Regions from separate parts of the Kitasatospora sp. NPDC058492 genome, predicted to be linked through region 1. Evidence: riboswitches for the same ligand, from Rfam matches in the RefSeq annotation. Region 1 holds a riboswitch; each other region holds the start of a gene.
What was found. A riboswitch is a leader RNA that binds a small molecule or an ion and turns the genes downstream of it on or off. The one in region 1 is predicted to bind cyclic di-AMP.
Positions count from the first base shown of each region.

Region 2: another riboswitch for cyclic di-AMP. It lies ahead of ACFWPI_RS20410 (NlpC/P60 family protein); the one in region 1 lies ahead of ACFWPI_RS23085 (transglycosylase family protein).
Region 3: another riboswitch for cyclic di-AMP. It lies ahead of ACFWPI_RS16230 (peptidoglycan DD-metalloendopeptidase family protein); the one in region 1 lies ahead of ACFWPI_RS23085 (transglycosylase family protein).

Region 1 is NZ_JBHXMU010000035.1:75,949-81,239, forward strand. It holds gene ACFWPI_RS23075 (LacI family DNA-binding transcriptional regulator) at 1-484, shown strand, start outside; gene ACFWPI_RS23080 (hypothetical protein) at 556-756, opposite strand; gene ACFWPI_RS23085 (transglycosylase family protein) at 979-2,385, opposite strand; cyclic di-AMP (ydaO/yuaA leader) riboswitch at 2,372-2,532, opposite strand; gene ACFWPI_RS23090 (hypothetical protein) at 2,963-3,940, opposite strand; gene ACFWPI_RS23095 (DUF397 domain-containing protein) at 4,499-4,762, shown strand; gene ACFWPI_RS23100 (ATP-binding protein) at 5,136-5,291, opposite strand, start outside.
Region 2 is NZ_JBHXMU010000029.1:64,856-70,146, forward strand. It holds gene ACFWPI_RS20400 (NYN domain-containing protein) at 58-1,401, shown strand; gene ACFWPI_RS20405 (NlpC/P60 family protein) at 1,602-2,636, shown strand; cyclic di-AMP (ydaO/yuaA leader) riboswitch at 2,975-3,124, shown strand; gene ACFWPI_RS20410 (NlpC/P60 family protein) at 3,135-4,280, shown strand; gene ACFWPI_RS20415 (NlpC/P60 family protein) at 4,508-5,291, shown strand, end outside.
Region 3 is NZ_JBHXMU010000021.1:34,493-39,783, forward strand. It holds gene purB (adenylosuccinate lyase) at 1-1,250, shown strand, start outside; gene ACFWPI_RS16225 (MFS transporter) at 1,275-2,807, opposite strand; cyclic di-AMP (ydaO/yuaA leader) riboswitch at 3,120-3,302, shown strand; gene ACFWPI_RS16230 (peptidoglycan DD-metalloendopeptidase family protein) at 3,305-4,264, shown strand; gene ACFWPI_RS16235 (DUF2470 domain-containing protein) at 4,549-5,268, opposite strand.

The DNA of each region.
Region 1 (5,291 bases):
GCACGAGCGGATCGGGCTGGCCGTCGGGCAGCGGCGGTACGTGCCGGTGCTGCGCAAGATCGAGGGCTTCACGGCGGCGATGCGCGAGGTGCTGGGACGGAGCCAGGAGGAGGCCGAGGAACTCGTCCACCACACGCTGTTCAGCGTGGAGGGCGGGCACGCGGCGGCCGGCGCACTGCTGGACAAGGGCTGCACGGCGATCGTCTGCGGCAGCGACATGATGGCGCTCGGGGCGATCCGGGCGGTGCGGCAGCGTGGACTGTCGGTGCCGCACGATGTCTCGGTGGTCGGCTTCGACGACTCGCCGCTGATCGCCTTCACCGAGCCGCCGCTGACCACGATCCGCCAGCCGGTCGAGGCGATGGCGACCGCGGCGGTGGACGCGCTGCTGGAGGAGGTCGGCGGGAACGCGGTCCAGCGCGGGGAGTTCATGTTCCAGCCGGAGCTGGTCATGCGTGGCTCCACGGGGGCCTGCGCGCGCTGAGGACGGTCAACGGACGGGCCCCGGAGAGCGGTTGCTCTCCGGGGCCCGTTGCGTGCCGCCCGGGTGCCGGGTCAGCCCTCGTGGTCCGTGGGGCGGCTCTCGGTGAGCCGTTGGCCGTCGGTGGCGTCGCCGGTGCGGGTCTCGGTGCGGCGGCCGCGGGCCAGGTAGTCGCGCAGGACGAGTTCGACGACGTCCTGCGGGTTCTTGGTGCCGGAGAGCATCATCGCGTCGATCGCGAGGTTGGCGTCGAGTGTGACGGTGACCTGGGCCATGGTGACTCCTCCTCGGGTGCCGGAGCAGCAGCATGCCCGCTGGGGGCGGGCTTTGACCATGGCCCCGGGCGGTCCTGCCCGGCGGTCTGCCGGCGGCCTTCCTGCGGCGCCGGGCGACCGCCGGGGCGGGCGGCGACTGACAGATAACAGATGATGAAATCTGTTATCTGAAATCTGTTATCTGTCAGCCGTCAGTTGTCAGCTGTCACCCGCGGGTCGTGCTCAGACCCGGCCGGCGAAGTCCGGCGCCCAGTTGGCGACGGTCTGCAGGCGCACGCCCGAGCTCGGGTTGGCGGCCTCGACGTACTGGCCGCCGCCGATGTAGATCGCGACGTGGTAGACGCCGGAGTTCTGGCCGTTGTTGGACCAGAACAGCAGGTCGCCCGCCTGCAGGCTGTCCAGCGAGACGCGGGTGCTGGCGGCGGCCTGGTCGGCGGCGACGCGCGGGACGGAGACGCCCGCGGCGCGCAGCGCGGCCTGGGTCAGGCCGGAGCAGTCCCAACCGCCGTTGCCGGTACCGCCGTAGACGTACGCCTGGCCGACCTTCGACTGGGCGAAGGAGACCGCGGCGGCCATGCTGCCGGTGGCGGCCGGGGCCTGAGCGGGGGTCTGCGCCTGGGCGGCCGGCTTGGAAGCCGGCTTGGCGGCCGGGGCCGGGGCCGGGGCCGGGACCGGGGCCTGCGGCTGGGCGGTCGGCTTGGCGTTCACGGCGGCGCCGTTGGAGGTCTGGCCGGACTTCTGCGAGCGGTCGAACCAGGTGAAGTCCGAGCCGGACTGGTCGGTCTGAGCCGACTGCTGGGCCTGGCCGCCGTCCTTGAACGAGAGGCGCTGGCCCGGGTAGATGGTGTCCGGACCCTCGGTCAGGGTGCCGCGGTTGAGCTCGTACAGCCGCTGCCAGCCGCCCTGGAGGTTGTGCTTGTCGGCGATCGAGGACAGCCAGTCGCCGGAGGCGACGGTGTAGTCGTCGCCCTGGGGCTGGGCGCTGTTCTGGGCCTGGTTCTGGCCCTTCTGCGCCGAGGTGCCGTTGGCGGAGTCGGCGGGGGCCTGTGCCTGGTCCTGGGTCGGTGCGGCCGGCTTGGCGGGCTTCGCGGCCGGGGTGGCCGGGGCCTGGCTCTGTGCGGGCTTGGCGGCCGGGGTGGCCGGGGTGGCCGGCTTCGCGGCGGGCTTGGTGGCGGTCGAGCTGGCAGCCGAGCCGGTGGTCGAGCCGGCCGAGGTGTCGACGGTGGCCGGGGTGCCGCCCTTGGTCAGGCCGGCCTGGACCGAGCACACCGGCCAGGCGCCGGGGCCCTGCGAGGCGAGGACCTTCTCGGCGACGGCGATCTGCTGGTCCTTGGTGGCCTGGTTGGCCTGGGGGGCGTACGCGGTGCCGCCGAAGGCGGCCCAGGTGCTGGAGGTGAACTGCAGGCCGCCGTAGAAGCCGTTGCCGGTGTTGATGCTCCAGTTGCCGGTGCTCTCGCACTGGGCGACCTTGTCCCAGGTGGCGACGGAGGCGGCGGAGGCGGTGCCGGAGGTGAGGCAGGGGATGGTGAGGCCGACGCCCGCGACGCCGATGGCGGCGATCACGCGTCGGGTACGACTGGACAGACGGGTGCCGTTGGTGGGCAGCATGAAGACGCAGTCCTCTCCCACGCCTGCGAGGTGAGCTGTCGGATTCGGGCTGGAGTTGCCCGGCCGCGCTGTGGGCGCGGCTTCACCCCTAGCCCTGGATCGTTCCGGGGAACGGTCCGGGGCGACTTACCTGTGGGTCCCCCGCTCCTGCCGTGGTGCGTTTTCGCGCTGCCAGGACATCCGACGGCAGGACTCGGCGTCGCGGATGAACTGGGTTCGTGTGGCCACGAACGGGGAGCACGTTAAGCAGACTTAAGTTCAAACTGCAAACACCTGTGACGCGCATCACGGTTTGGCGAGAACGGTCGTTCCCCTCGCTCGCCATGATCGAAAATGGCCGATTTCCGGCAATGCCGCGAAGGGCGTGCACAACTGTCTGTGCTTCAGGAGGCGGGTGACGGCGGGTCGGGTCCCCCAGGGCCCGCCCGCCGAGAAGGAGGTGCGTCCACACTGTGGCCGTCGGGGGATGGATCGAGCGGCGGCGAACAAATGCGGATAGAACGGACATCACGCCTATTCGCCCCTTAACTCCCTTACGGGGCAAGCAGGAAGGGCCCGGAACGTAGCCGTTCCGGGCCCTTCACGCGTGCGGTGACCGCTACTGGCCGGCCGAGTCCTCGGTGGCGGTGCGAGCGGCGTGGGCGGCGTGACCGCCCCGGCCGGAGTGGTCGGCGTGCGCGCCCTCGGCGGCCTCCGCCGCCTCGGCCTCGGCCTGCGACAGGGCCTCGGGGGAGGGTGCCGGCAGCGCGGCCAGGTAGGTGGCGGCGATCAGCTGGCCGACCGTCGGGTAGGCGCCCAGCGGCGCCGCGGACGGGCAGCCGGTCTCCTCGGCGGCCGTGGCGAGCAGTTCGGAGTCGGCCTCCGGCCCGATCACCAGCGGTGCCAGCGCCGGGCGCTGGGAGCCGGTCTCCTTGAGGTGGTTGACGGCCGCGGCGACCGAGCCCGGCACGTCGAGCGCGGCGGGCACGACCGGGACGGCCAGCCGGGCCGCCAGCAGGACACCGGTGATGCCGGCCGCGGCAGCGGCCTCCTCGCCGCCGACGGTGGTCAGCACGACGCCGTCCGCGGCGGTCGCGATGGCGAACAGCCGGGCCCGGTCGGCGCGTGCCAGGCCGGCCTCGGACAGGCGCACGTGCACGGCCTCGGCGAGCAGCGGGTGCGGGCCGAGCACGTCGGTGACGGGGGCTCCGTACTCCGCGGCGAGGGCGTGAAGTTCGGTCAGGAATCCGTGCGGGCCGGGTACCAGCGGCACCAGGACCGGCGCGGGCAGGCCCGCCTCGGCGGCCATGGCCAGCAGTTCGGCGACGGTGCGGTCGTCACTGTCGACCCCCTGGGCGGCTTCGCCCGGGAGGTAGCCGACGGCGGTCTGGATGCCGCTCTGCTCGCTGCGGACGATCGACAGCAGCTCCTCGACGACCGAGCGGGACTCGGGCCCGGCGGTCGCGGGCACGGCGAGCACCAGGGCCGGGGAGCCGGCCGGGATCTCGGGGCGCTCGGGGCGGCGGTGGCGCCCCCGCGCACGGGAGCCTGGAGTGCGGACGGGCAGTGGCGCGCCCGGGATGGCTGCGGTGCTCATGCCGGAGATCGTAGGACATCGGCCCGTCAGGCCTGCATTCGGCTGCCGTTCGAGTTTCACGTGGTCATGGCGGGTGTGCCGCGTTCCCGCCGTGTCCGTCCGGGCGGTTGCCCGCAATCCGGACATATCTCACCCAGCCTTCGAGCGATCACCGCTCGTAGCCCTCACGTGTCCGACGGGGCGTCGAGTTGCCTGTGTGGCGCGTGAGATGTCTCACAGCCAGGAGGTCGCCTGACGGAGCGTCACGGCAGCGCGACTCCGGGCGTCTGAAGATCAACATTCAGCGGGGAACCGCTCACGGCCGGTTATCGAGAATCCGGCGATTCACTCGGCTATGTCCGTTTACGTACCGTCAGGAGAAGGGCCCGTGAAGAGTTCGGAACTGCCGGTGAAAGGCCTCGTGCACCTGCAATGTCCCGTGCTGATGCACGTGCACAGCAGCTATCATCGCGTCAAGTGAGGCGTTGTGCCGGGCCGGTACGGGGCCGGTCCGTTCGTTCGGCGGGTGCCGGGAGCGCCGCGCTGGACGACCACTCCGGAGCTCTTCGGGAGATTTCTATGCACGACTCGCAGGACACGCACGGCTCGTACGACACCTACAACGGGATGGCGGCCGCCGACCTCAAGGGGGTTCTCTGGCAGAAGAGCCTGCACAGCAACTCCCAGGGGAACTGCGTCGAGTTCGCGGCCCTGCCGGGGGGCGATGTGGCGATGCGCAACTCGCGCTTCCCGGAAGGGCCGGCGCTCATCTACACCCGGGCCGAGATCGCCGCCCTGCTGCTGGGGGCCAAGGACGGGGAGTTCGACCACCTGGCGGTCTGACCGGCCGCCGTCCTGCCATCGGGGGGCCGTCGTGGGTGCTGACACCGCGACGGCCTTTGTCTTGTCCGGGGCCGGTCCGGGGCCACGCGACGGGCGCTCTCCCGACGGGCGCTCTCGCGGCCGACCGCGCGCAGGCGCGGCGGGTGGTCCCGCGCACGGTTGGGGGCCCGGACGGGGGTCGGGCCGCCGGGGTGTCCGGCCGTCAGTCCGGCCGGCTCGTCCGGGGGGCCGGCCCGGCAATCGTCGTGGGAATCGTCCTGAGGACTGAGCCGGAGCCCGTGGCGCACCTGCGCCAGGCCCGTCGAGCCGCCCCGCGGAGCCCGGGGTGCGGTCCTCCCGGGGCCTCCCTCGGCCGGCCGCGCGCCGCCTGGCGCTAGGCCGAGCGCCGGTGCCGTCCACCGAGTTCGGAACCGGTGGCCGGCTCCGCCTCGAACAGGGCCCAGACCACCTTGCCGCTGCCCAGCGGGTGCCAACCCCAGGAGCGGCTGAAGGACTCCACCAGGTGCAGTCCGCGGCCGGACTCGGCGAC
Region 2 (5,291 bases), on a different contig from region 1:
GACGCGGCCCCGTCCGGGCCCGCGGCCGTCGGCGAGGCGGCGGGTTCCGATGAGGCGGTGGGCTCCGGCGAGGCGGTGGCGGAGCGTGCTGCCGAGAAGCTGGACCGGCCGCTGCCCGAGGGCGTGCGCCGGCGCGTGGTCGGCCTGGCCTCGGACGCGCTCGGCGGGCTGCCGCCCGGCGAGCTCCCGCAGAGCCTGCGCCAGTACGTCAAGTTCACCCCGGCCCGGCGGGCCAAGTACGCGGCCACGGCGCTGGCCGCGGCGCTGGAGTCGGAGCCGGCGTTCCGGGTGCGGATAGCGGAGCGGCTGAGGCTGGGCCAGCCGGACCTGGTGAAGGCGTTGGAGTCGGGCAGCGTCCCGGGCGCCGCCGATCCGATGGACGTCGCGGCCGCCGCCTACCTGGTGCGGTCGGCCGGCTGGAGCCGGCTGGTGGCCGAGGCCGGGGAGGAGGCCGAGCGGGCCGGCGCCGAGGGCGCGGCCGCCGAGGCCACCCGGCTGGTGGAGAAGCTGCAGGCGGAGCTCGCCGAGCTGCGGTCCGCCGCCCGGGCGGACCTGGAGCGGCAGCGTGCGGAGTCCGAGGACGTCCGCCGGGAGGCCGAGTCGCTGCGGAAGAAGGTGCGCTCGCTGGAGAGCGACACCCGCCGGGCGCAGGCCGAGACCAGGCGGCTGACCGCCGAGCTGGAGGCCGCGAGGGCGCAGGCGGCTGCCGAGCGCGGCGCCGCGGAGTCCGAGGCGCGGCGGCTGCGGCACCGGGTCGGCGAGCTGGAGACGGCGGCCGAGCAGGGCCGCCGGTCGGCCCGCGAGGGCCGCAGCGTCGAGGACATGCGGCTGCGGCTGCTGCTGGACACGGTGCTGCAGTCGGCGCAGGGGCTCCAGCGGGAGCTGGCGCTGCCGGTCTCCCAGATCCGGCCGGGGGACCTGGTGGAGGCGGTGGTGCCGGGGGCGGCCTCGCCGCACGACGTGGCCCGGCGCGGTCTGGCCGACGACGATCCGGCGCTGCTGGACCAGTTGCTGGCGATCCCGCAGGTGCACCTGGTGGTGGACGGCTACAACGTGACCAAGACGGGCTATCCGACGCTGCCGCTGGAGCAGCAGCGGATCCGGCTGCTGGGCGGGCTGGCGATGCTGGCCCAGCGCACGCAGGCGGAGGTCACCTGCGTGTTCGACGGGCAGGACCTGGACGTTCCGGTGATCATGGCGCCACCGCGGGGGGTGCGGGTGCGGTTCAGCCGGACCGGCGAGACCGCGGACGAGCTGATCCGCCGTCTGGTGCGGGCCGAGCCGCAGGGGCGTCCGGTGGTGGTGGTGTCCACCGACCGGGAGGTCGCGGAGGGCGTGCGGAAGGCGGGCGCGCGCCCCGTGGCCTCCGTTCTGCTGCTGAACCGGCTGGCGCGGCCCTGACGGCTGCCGCGACGGAATGACGCCTGGTCAGCGCCCGGTTTGCGGCGGTGTGCACATCCGGTGAAGCCTGCGGGGGAAGTGGAGTTCACGCCTTCGGGGGAGTGGCAAAACCCGTGGATCTTCCCTAGGGTGTGGCGTCAAACCTATTTTCCGGATTCTCACCTGATCGGGTGAGGCCGATGGAAGAAGGAGCAATTCCCTTGGCCTCCCACCGCCGTCCCAAGCAGCCGAGCCGCGCCCGGGTCTCCGTGCTCACCGCTGCCGCGGCGACCGCGGTCGCCCTCTCCGCGCAGGTCGCCGCGCACGCCGCGCCCCAGCCCAGCAAGAGCGACGTCAAGGCGCAGATCGACCAGCTCCAGCAGGACCAGGAGCAGGCGGCGGAGAAGTACAACGGCGCCAAGGAGCGGGCCGACCAGCTCCGCAAGCAGTCCGACCAGCTGCAGGACAAGGTGGCCCGCAGCCAGGACGAGATGACCCAGCTCCAGACCGGCCTGGCCGGCGTGGCGGGCGAGCAGTACCGCACCGGCGGCATCGACCCGTCCGTCCAGCTGATGCTCTCCTCGGACCCGTCCGGCTACCTGGAGAAGGCGTCCAGCGCCCAGCAGGCCAGTGCCAGCGAGTCCGAGGCGCTCAAGGGGCTGCTGGACCAGCAGCGCCGGCTGGACCAGGAGAAGTCCGAGGCCGCCGCCGTCCTGGCCTCGCTCGACTCCACCACCAAGGACCTGAACCAGGCCAAGACGGACGTCAACCAGAAGCTCAAGGCCGCGCAGGACCTGCTGAACTCGCTCAGCGCCTCCGACCGCGCCGCGCTGCGGGCCCAGCAGCAGCAGGACGACCGCGCCTCGCGCGGCAGCGACCGCGCCGACCTCGGCAGCCTCCCGCAGGCCGGCGGCTACGCGGGCGTGGCCGTCGCCAAGGCGATGAGCAAGCAGGGCTCGCCGTACGTGTGGGGCGCCACCGGCTCGACCACCTTCGACTGCTCGGGCCTGATGGTCTGGGCGTACGGCCAGGCCGGCGTCTCGCTGCCGCGTACCTCGCAGGAGCAGGGCAACGTCGGCACCAAGGTCACGCTGGACCAGGCCCAGCCGGGCGACCTGGTCATCTACGGCCCCGACCGGCACCACGTCGGGATGTACATCGGCAACGGCATGGTGGTGCACGCGCCGCACACCGGCGACGTGGTGAAGGTGATGAAGGTCGACGCGATGCCGATCAACACGATCCGCCGGGTCTGACGGTCCGACACGCCCGAAGGGCCCCGTCCGGGCCTGTGATCCACGCCACCCTCCGGCCGGGGGTGGCGTTCGGGTTTTGTCCGCCGCGCGAGTCCCCGGTGAAGACTGATCAGCTTTGCGTACGGCGGTGATCACTATGTGTCATATTCACAAAAGAACTTTGGTCTTCTTCCGTCTTTTTTCTGACAAGGATTTGAACGGATCACGGTTCAGTTACTAGGGTCGTGCCCCGAACCACCGCACTCCCGATCGCCCAGCCAGGGTGACGGCGGTGGTTTCCGTCGAGTTCGTGACGCAGCGGGGCGGGCCCAGTGCCTGCCCGACGGGGAGCCCAGCAGTCGGGGGTGCTGTCGAACGGAGCCGGGGAACCACGTTCCTCCGGGGTGAATCGGCGCCAGGTCGGCCGGTGGAACGGCCGTGAGGCGTCGTAGGGCACGCTTCCGGCCCGAACCCGTCAGCTCACCCGGTAGACGGCGTAGGAAGAAGGAGTCCGCCTTCGTGGCGTCCCATCGTCGTCCCAAGCCCGCTAGTCGCACCCGGGTCTCGATCATGACCGGCTTCGCCGCCGCGGCCGTCGCGCTGTCCGCGCAGTCCGGCGCCCACGCCGACCCGCAGCCGACCAAGGACCAGGTCAAGGAGCAGGTCGACCAGCTCAACGAGCAGGCCGAGGTCGCGACCGAGAAGCTCAACGCCGCCCAGGAGAAGCAGCAGCAGCTGCAGAAGCAGGTCACCGACCTCCAGGACCAGGTGGCGCGGCAGCAGGGGCAGGTGACCGACCTTCAGGGCGGCCTGGCCGAGATCGCCGGCGAGCAGTACCGCAACGGCGGCATATCGCAGACCGTCCAGCTGATGTTCTCCGCCAGCCCGGACACCTTCCTGAGCCAGGCCGACACGCTGAACCAGGCCGGCGGCACCCAGAAGGGCCAGCTCAAGCAGCTCCAGGACGAGCAGCGCAAGCTCGACCAGGTGCGCTCCGAGGCCCAGGGCAAGCTCGCCGAGATGGAGACCACCACCCAGCAGCTGAAGAGCGCCAAGGACGAGGTCCAGGGCAAGCTCAAGGCCGCGCAGGACCTCTTCAACACCCTGTCCGAGCAGGAGCGCCAGGCGATCCGCGCGGCCGAGGAGAAGGCCGCCGCCGAGGCCAAGGCGAAGGCCGACGCCGCCGCGAAGGCCGCCCAGCAGCAGGCGGCGGCCCAGCAGGCCGCCGACCGCTCCTCCCGCGACAACAGCCGCACCGACCTGAGCGCGTCGCAGGCCCCCGCCGCGCCGGTCACCAAGCCGAGCGCCGGCAGCTCGCGCGGCGCCGCGGCGCTGTCCATCGCCGCCTCCAAGATCGGCAGCCCGTACGTCTACGGCGCCTCCGGCCCCGGCTCCTTCGACTGCTCGGGCCTGATGGTCTGGGCGTTCAACCAGGTCGACGTGGCGCTGCCGCGCACCTCGCAGGAGCAGGCCCACGCCGGTACCCGGATCGGCACCGACCTCTCCCAGGCCCAGCCCGGCGACCTGCTGATCTTCTACGGGGACGCCCACCACGTCGGCATCTACGCCGGCAACGGCCAGGTGCTGCACGCGCCCAAGCCCGGTGCGTCGGTCCGCTACGAGGCGGTCGGCAACATGCCGCTGACCTCCATCGTGCGGGTCTGATCCCCGCGCAGGCCCTCCCAGGCCCGGCCTTCCACCACGGAAGGCCGGGCCTGCGGCTTTTCCGGCGCCTCGGACTGATGTCCGATTACGGGTCAAATATTCGGGTTGGCAGGGGTTTGGACTCGGTTGCCCGGACTCGCTAACGTCTGCCACCGGACTCCGCTTCCAGGGCCGCCCGCGTTGGTGCGGCGGCGGGGCCCCACCGCCGGATCGGAGCCGCTGCCGCCATGCCCGTGCACCGTCGTCCCCAACTGCTCGCCCGTGCGCTGGTGCTGACCGCGGCCGCCACCACCGCCCTGGGCGTGACGGCGGGCGGCAGCGCCCAGGCCGCCCCCGCCGCGCCGGACACGCCCACCCGCAAGGACGTCAAGGCGCAGGTGGAACAGCTCTACGGCGAGGCCGAGCAGGCGTCCGAGAAGTACAACGCCGCCCTGGAGACGCAGCAGCGCCTCCAGGGCGAGACGACCGTCCTCCAGGGCGAGATCGCCGTCGCCCAGGACCAGCTCAACCAGTTGCGCGGCGACCTCGCCACCGTGGCCGGCGCCGAGTACCGCGGCGGCGGCATGGCCCAGACCGTCCAGCTGATGCTCTCCACCGACCCGGAGGGCTACCTGTCCCGGGCCCGCACCCTCGACCAGGCCGCCGAGCGGCAGCAGGAGACCCTGCACGAACTGGCCACCCGCCAGCGCCGGCTCGACCAGCGCCGCACCGAGACCGCCGGCAAGCTCGCCGAACTCGACCAGGCCCGCCGCTCGCTCGCCGACAGCAAGCAGCAGATCCAGCAGCGGCTCACCAAGGCCCAGCGGCTGCTGAACAGCCTGGGCGTCGCCGAGCGGGCCCGGATGGCCGCCCAGGACGCCCAGGAGGCCGAGCAGCGCGCCACCCGGGGCACCGACCGGCTGGACCTCGGCACGGCCCCGCCCGCCTCCGAGCGCGGGGCGGCCGCACTGGCCGCCGCGGTGCGGATGATCGGCTCGCCCTACCTCTACGGATCCACCGGGCCCCGCGCCT
Region 3 (5,291 bases), on a different contig from region 1:
GGGTGATCGACCAGGTCGACCTCGGCTCGATCGCCGCCCGTGAGCGGGTCACCCGCCACGACGTGAAGGCCCGCATCGAGGAGTTCAGCGAACTCGCCGGCCACGAGCAGATCCACAAGGGCATGACCTCCCGGGATCTGACCGAGAACGTCGAGCAGCTGCAGATCCGCCAGTCGCTGGAGCACGTGCGCGACCGTACGGTGGCCGTGCTGGTCCGGCTGGCCCGCCTGGCCGCCCAGCACTCCGAGCTGGTCATGGCCGGCCGCTCGCACAACGTGGCCGCGCAGGCCACCACCCTGGGCAAGCGCTTCGCGTCGATCACCGACGAGCTGCTGGTCGCCTTCCGCCGCCTGGAGGAGCTGATCGCCCGCTACCCGCTGCGCGGGATCAAGGGCCCGGTCGGTACCGCCCAGGACATGCTGGACCTGCTCGGTGGCGACACCGACAAGCTCGCCGAGCTGGAGCGCCGGGTCGCCGGGCACCTCGGCTTCGACAACGTGTTCATCAGCGTCGGCCAGGTCTACCCGCGCTCGCTGGACTTCGAGGTGCTCACCGCCCTCGTCCAGCTGGCCGCCGCGCCGTCCAGCCTGGCCAAGACCATCCGTCTGATGGCCGGCCACGAGCTGGTGACGGAGGGCTTCAAGGAGGGCCAGGTCGGCTCCTCGGCGATGCCGCACAAGATGAACACCCGCTCCTGCGAGCGCGTCAACGGCCTGGCCGTCATCCTGCGCGGCTACGCCTCGATGACCGGCGAGCTGGCCGGCGACCAGTGGAACGAGGGTGACGTCTCCTGCTCGGTGGTGCGCCGGGTCGCGCTGCCGGACGCCTTCTTCGCCTTCGACGGCCTGCTGGAGACCTTCCTGACCGTCCTCGACGAGTTCGGCGCCTTCCCCGCCGTGATCGAGGCCGAGCTGGACCGCTACCTGCCGTTCCTCGCCACCACCAAGGTGCTGATGGGCGCGGTGCGCGCGGGCGTCGGCCGGGAGACCGGGCACGAGGTCATCAAGGAGCACGCCGTCGCCTCCGCGCTGGCGATGCGTGCGGGCGCCCGCGAGAACGAGCTGCTGGACCGGTTGGCCGCCGACGAGCGGATCCCGCTGGACCGGGCCGGGCTGGACGCGCTGCTGGCCGACCGGCTCTCCTTCACCGGTGCGGCCGGCGCCCAGGTCGCCGAGGTGGTCCGCCAGGTGGAGGCCGTCGCCGCCGCCTACCCGGAGGCCGCCAAGTACGCGCCGGCCGACATTCTCTGACGGGCAGTACTTCCTGACGATTCGTCAGCCGGCTGAGGGCCCTGCCGCCGATCCGGTGGCGGGGCCCTCGTCCGTGTGGACGTGGCCCGGGTCGAGTGGTGGGGTGGTGCCGCAGGCCCACTCGCAGTCCGGCTCGGCCACCGGGCGGTCCACCGGCGCGAGCACGTTGCCGCGGACGGTGGCGAAGGCCGTCAGCCCGCCGGTGACCAGCAGCCCGGCGCAGATCAGCATCGCGGTGCGGAAGGCGGAGTCCACCGCGGACGGCACCCGGTAGGCGTCGCCGCTCAGCCCGGCGAGCGAGGGCAGCGCGGCGACCGCGAGCAGCCCGGCCGCGCGGGCGGCGGCGTTGTTGACGCCGCTGGCGATGCCCGCGTGCCGGACCTCGACGGCGGCCAGCACCGTCGCCGTCAGCGGCGCGACCAGCAGGGTCATCCCGCAGCCCAGCACCGTGACGGCGGGCAGCACGTCCGCCCAGTAGGAGGAGCCGGGGCCGGTGCGCAGCATCAGCAGCACCCCGGCGGCGCACAGCAGCGGACCGACGGTGAGCGGGATCCGGGGGCCGATCCGCTTGCCCAGCCGCCCGGCGCGCGCCGACAGGGTCAGCATCAGCACGGTGATCGGGACCAGGGCGAGGCCGGAGACCAGCGGGGAGAAGCCGGAGACGATCTGCAACTGCACCACCAGCAGGAAGAACACCCCGCTGAACGCCGCGTAGACGCAGAGGGTGACCAGGTTGACGGCGGTGAACAGCCGGGAGGAGAAGAGGCCGAGCGGCAGCATCGGCTCGGCGGCGCGGCGCTCGACCGCGATGAAGGCCGCGCCGAGCAGCAGGCCGATCGCGCCGGTGAGCCAGACCGCGGGGGACAGGCCCTCTCCGGCGGCGGTCAGCGCGTAGGTGATCGCGCCGAGGGCGAGCGCGGCGAGCAGCGCGCCGAGCACGTCGAAGCGGCCGACGGCGCTCTCGTTCCGGCTCTCGGGGACGAACCGGGAGGTGACCGCGACCACGGCGGCCGCGAGCGGCAGGTTCAGCAGGAAGATCCACCGCCAGCCGGGGCCGTCCACCAGCCAGCCGCCGAGGAAGGGGCCGACCGCGGCCGACACCCCGCCGAGGCCCGACCACAGGCCGACCGCCGCCGAGCGGTCGTCCGGGTGGAAGACGGCTTGCAGCATGGCGAGCGAGCCGGGGGTGAGCAGCGCCCCGCCGATGCCCTGGACGGCGCGGGCGGCGATCAGCACGTGGATGGTGGGGGCGGCGGCGCAGGCCGCGGAGGCGGCGGCGAACCAGAGCACGCCGATCAGGAAGACCCGGCGCCGGCCGTACCGGTCGCCGAGCGCGCCGCCGAGCAGGATCAGTCCGGCCAGGGTGAGCAGATAGGCGTTGAGCGTCCACTGCAGGGACGCGAGGGAGGCGCCGAGATCGGTGCCGATGCGGGGCAGCGCGACGTTCACCACGGTGCCGTCGAGCATCGCCATGCTGGAGCCGAGCACCGTCGCGAGGAGGACCCAGCGTCCCCGCGAGGTGCCCAGGCGCAGTGTTCCTGCTTCGGAGGTGGCCACGGGCCGATCCTGCGCCCGTGGGGCGTACGTGACAAGGGTCACCGGGGGGTGTGTCGGTGGGTGCGCGGTGCGTGAGCGGGTGGGTGCGCAGCGGTGGCGGAATCGGCGCAGCGTCGTGGATCAGTGGCGCCGGGTGAATGGATTGTGCACGTACGGTGCAGCCGATCATTCGGAGGGTCACCGCAGCTCGGGGGGTTGTTGCCGGTTCAAGTGATCGACATTGCTTCACCCGAACGGATGGGTTTTAGTTCAGCGACCGCCCGGCCAGTCCGGACGGATCCACCGGGTGGAACGCCGAATCCTGCCGCTGCCCGGTGGCTCGCACCGAACTCTGTACGGCAGGAGCGGGGGACCCACAGGTAAGTCGCCGGACCGGAAACGGCACGCTTTCGCGTACCCGGATCCAGGGCCGGCTAGGGGTGAAGCCGCATGTGCGGCCGGGCAACTCCAGCCCGAACCCGACAGCTCACCTCGCAGGCGTCGGAGAGGAAAATTCCATGCCTGCACAGGCTCGTCGTATCGCCCTGCCCCGCGCCGCCCGCATCGGGATCGCCACCGCCGTCACCGGTGTCTCCTTCGCCCTGCCGCTCGTCACCGCGATGAGCGCCCAGGCCTACCCCGCGCCGGCCGCCGCCGTCACCGCCGCCCCGGCCGCCGCTCCCGCCGACCAGGCCCAGGCCCCGTCGCAGGAGAGCTACCGCGTCGTCAGCGGCGACACCCTGTCCCGGATCGCCGACGCCCAGCACGTCGAGGGCGGCTGGCAGGCGCTGTACGACCACAACCGCGAGGTCGTCGGCGGCAACCCGGACCTGATCTTCCCCGGTCAGCAGCTCGTGATCGCCGGCCCGGCCGCCCCGGCCAAGCCCGCCGCCCCGGCGAAGCCCGCCCAGCCGTCCGCCCAGGACGCCGCGCCGGCCACCACCGCCGCCAAGCCGCAGGCCCAGCTGGAGGTCCGGACCGAGGCGGCCAAGCCGTCCGCCCAGCTCCAGACCCAGCTGCAGACCGCCGCGCCGACCACCGCGGTCACCGCCGTGCCGGTCGCCGCCGCCTCGGCCTTCGTCGCCCCGCTGGCCAGCCCGAAGCTGGGCACCGCCTACGGCGTGGCCGGCTCGATGTGGGCCTCCGGCCACCACACCGGCCAGGACTTCGTCGCCTCCACCGGCACCCCGCTGCGCGCCGTCGGCAACGGCGTCGTGGTGAAGGCCGGCAACGGCGGCGCCTACGGCAACGAGGTCGAGATCAAGCTCGCCGACGGCCACTTCGCCGAGTACGCGCACCTCTCCTCGATCGGTGTGAAGATCGGTCAGGCCGTCAAGGCCGGACAGCAGATCGGCCTCTCCGGCGCGACCGGCAACGTGACCGGCCCGCACCTGCACTTCGAGATCCGCAACGGCTCGGAGTACGGCTCGGACATCAACCCGGTCGCCTACCTGCGGGCCCACGGCGTCGCGCTCTGACCCGTGCCGGATGCACCGGATGCACCGGATGCACCGGATGTGTCGGATGCGTCGGGTGAGGAACCACCGCTGCTACGGGGCGAATCGACCACCCGGGATGGTCATGTCGGGTGACCGCTCGACCGGGTGATCGCCGCAGCAGTGGACATGGGCGCGGGACACGCCCAGGCCGGCCCGGCTCGCGAGACTTCTCTCACGAGCCGGGCCGGCCGCTGTCGTTTCCGGACCTTTTCGGGTGCCCTCGGGGCAAGTTGACGATACGTCAGGCGCGTTGGTGGGCCGGTTCAGATCCGGTGGGCGGGCAGCCCGTGCTGGGCGGCGGTCAGCAGCTCGTGCATCCGCTGCCCGAAGTCCTCGGTGTCGGCGGCCGGTTCGGGGAAGACCAGGCGGACGTCGCGGTGGCCGTGCGGGTGGTCCAGGCGCAGGACCAGGCCGTGGCGGTCCAGGGCGAGCGGGCGGACCTCCGGGTGCTGGGCGAGCAGGTCCGGGTCGAGCAGCCGGGTGAGGACGGCGAGGGCGTCGGCGTGGTCGTCGGCGAGGTGGGTGAGCATGGCGGCCTCGTAGCGGGCCAGCGGGTCGGGTGCGGCGTGGGCGAGGTCGCCGGCGGTGAGTGCGCCGGTGCCGTACGGGGTGGAGAGGACGGCGTGGGCGACGTCCACGCGCAGGTGGACGCTGAGGCCGTCGTCGGCGAGGTGGGCCAGGTGCAGTCGGCCGGCCAGGGTGAGGCGGGCGCGGATCCGGTCGCGGACGGCGACGGGGGAGATGTCGGTGACGTCCAGGACGACGGCGAGTCCGTCGGTGGCGCGGGCGGCGGCGGTGGCGAGCGGGTCGCCCAGCGGGGCGCGCAGGCGCAGCCGGGAGCCGTGGACGGAGACCGGGGTGTCGAGGTCGTGGTGCTCGCCGCAGGCGCGGACGGTGAGCGAGGAGGTCGCGCTGAGCAGGCTCTGGACCCGCTCGGCGGTGGTGGGTTCGGGCACCTCGGCGTCGCCGGCGGGCAGGCTCATGACGGACCTCCAGTTAGTTAGGT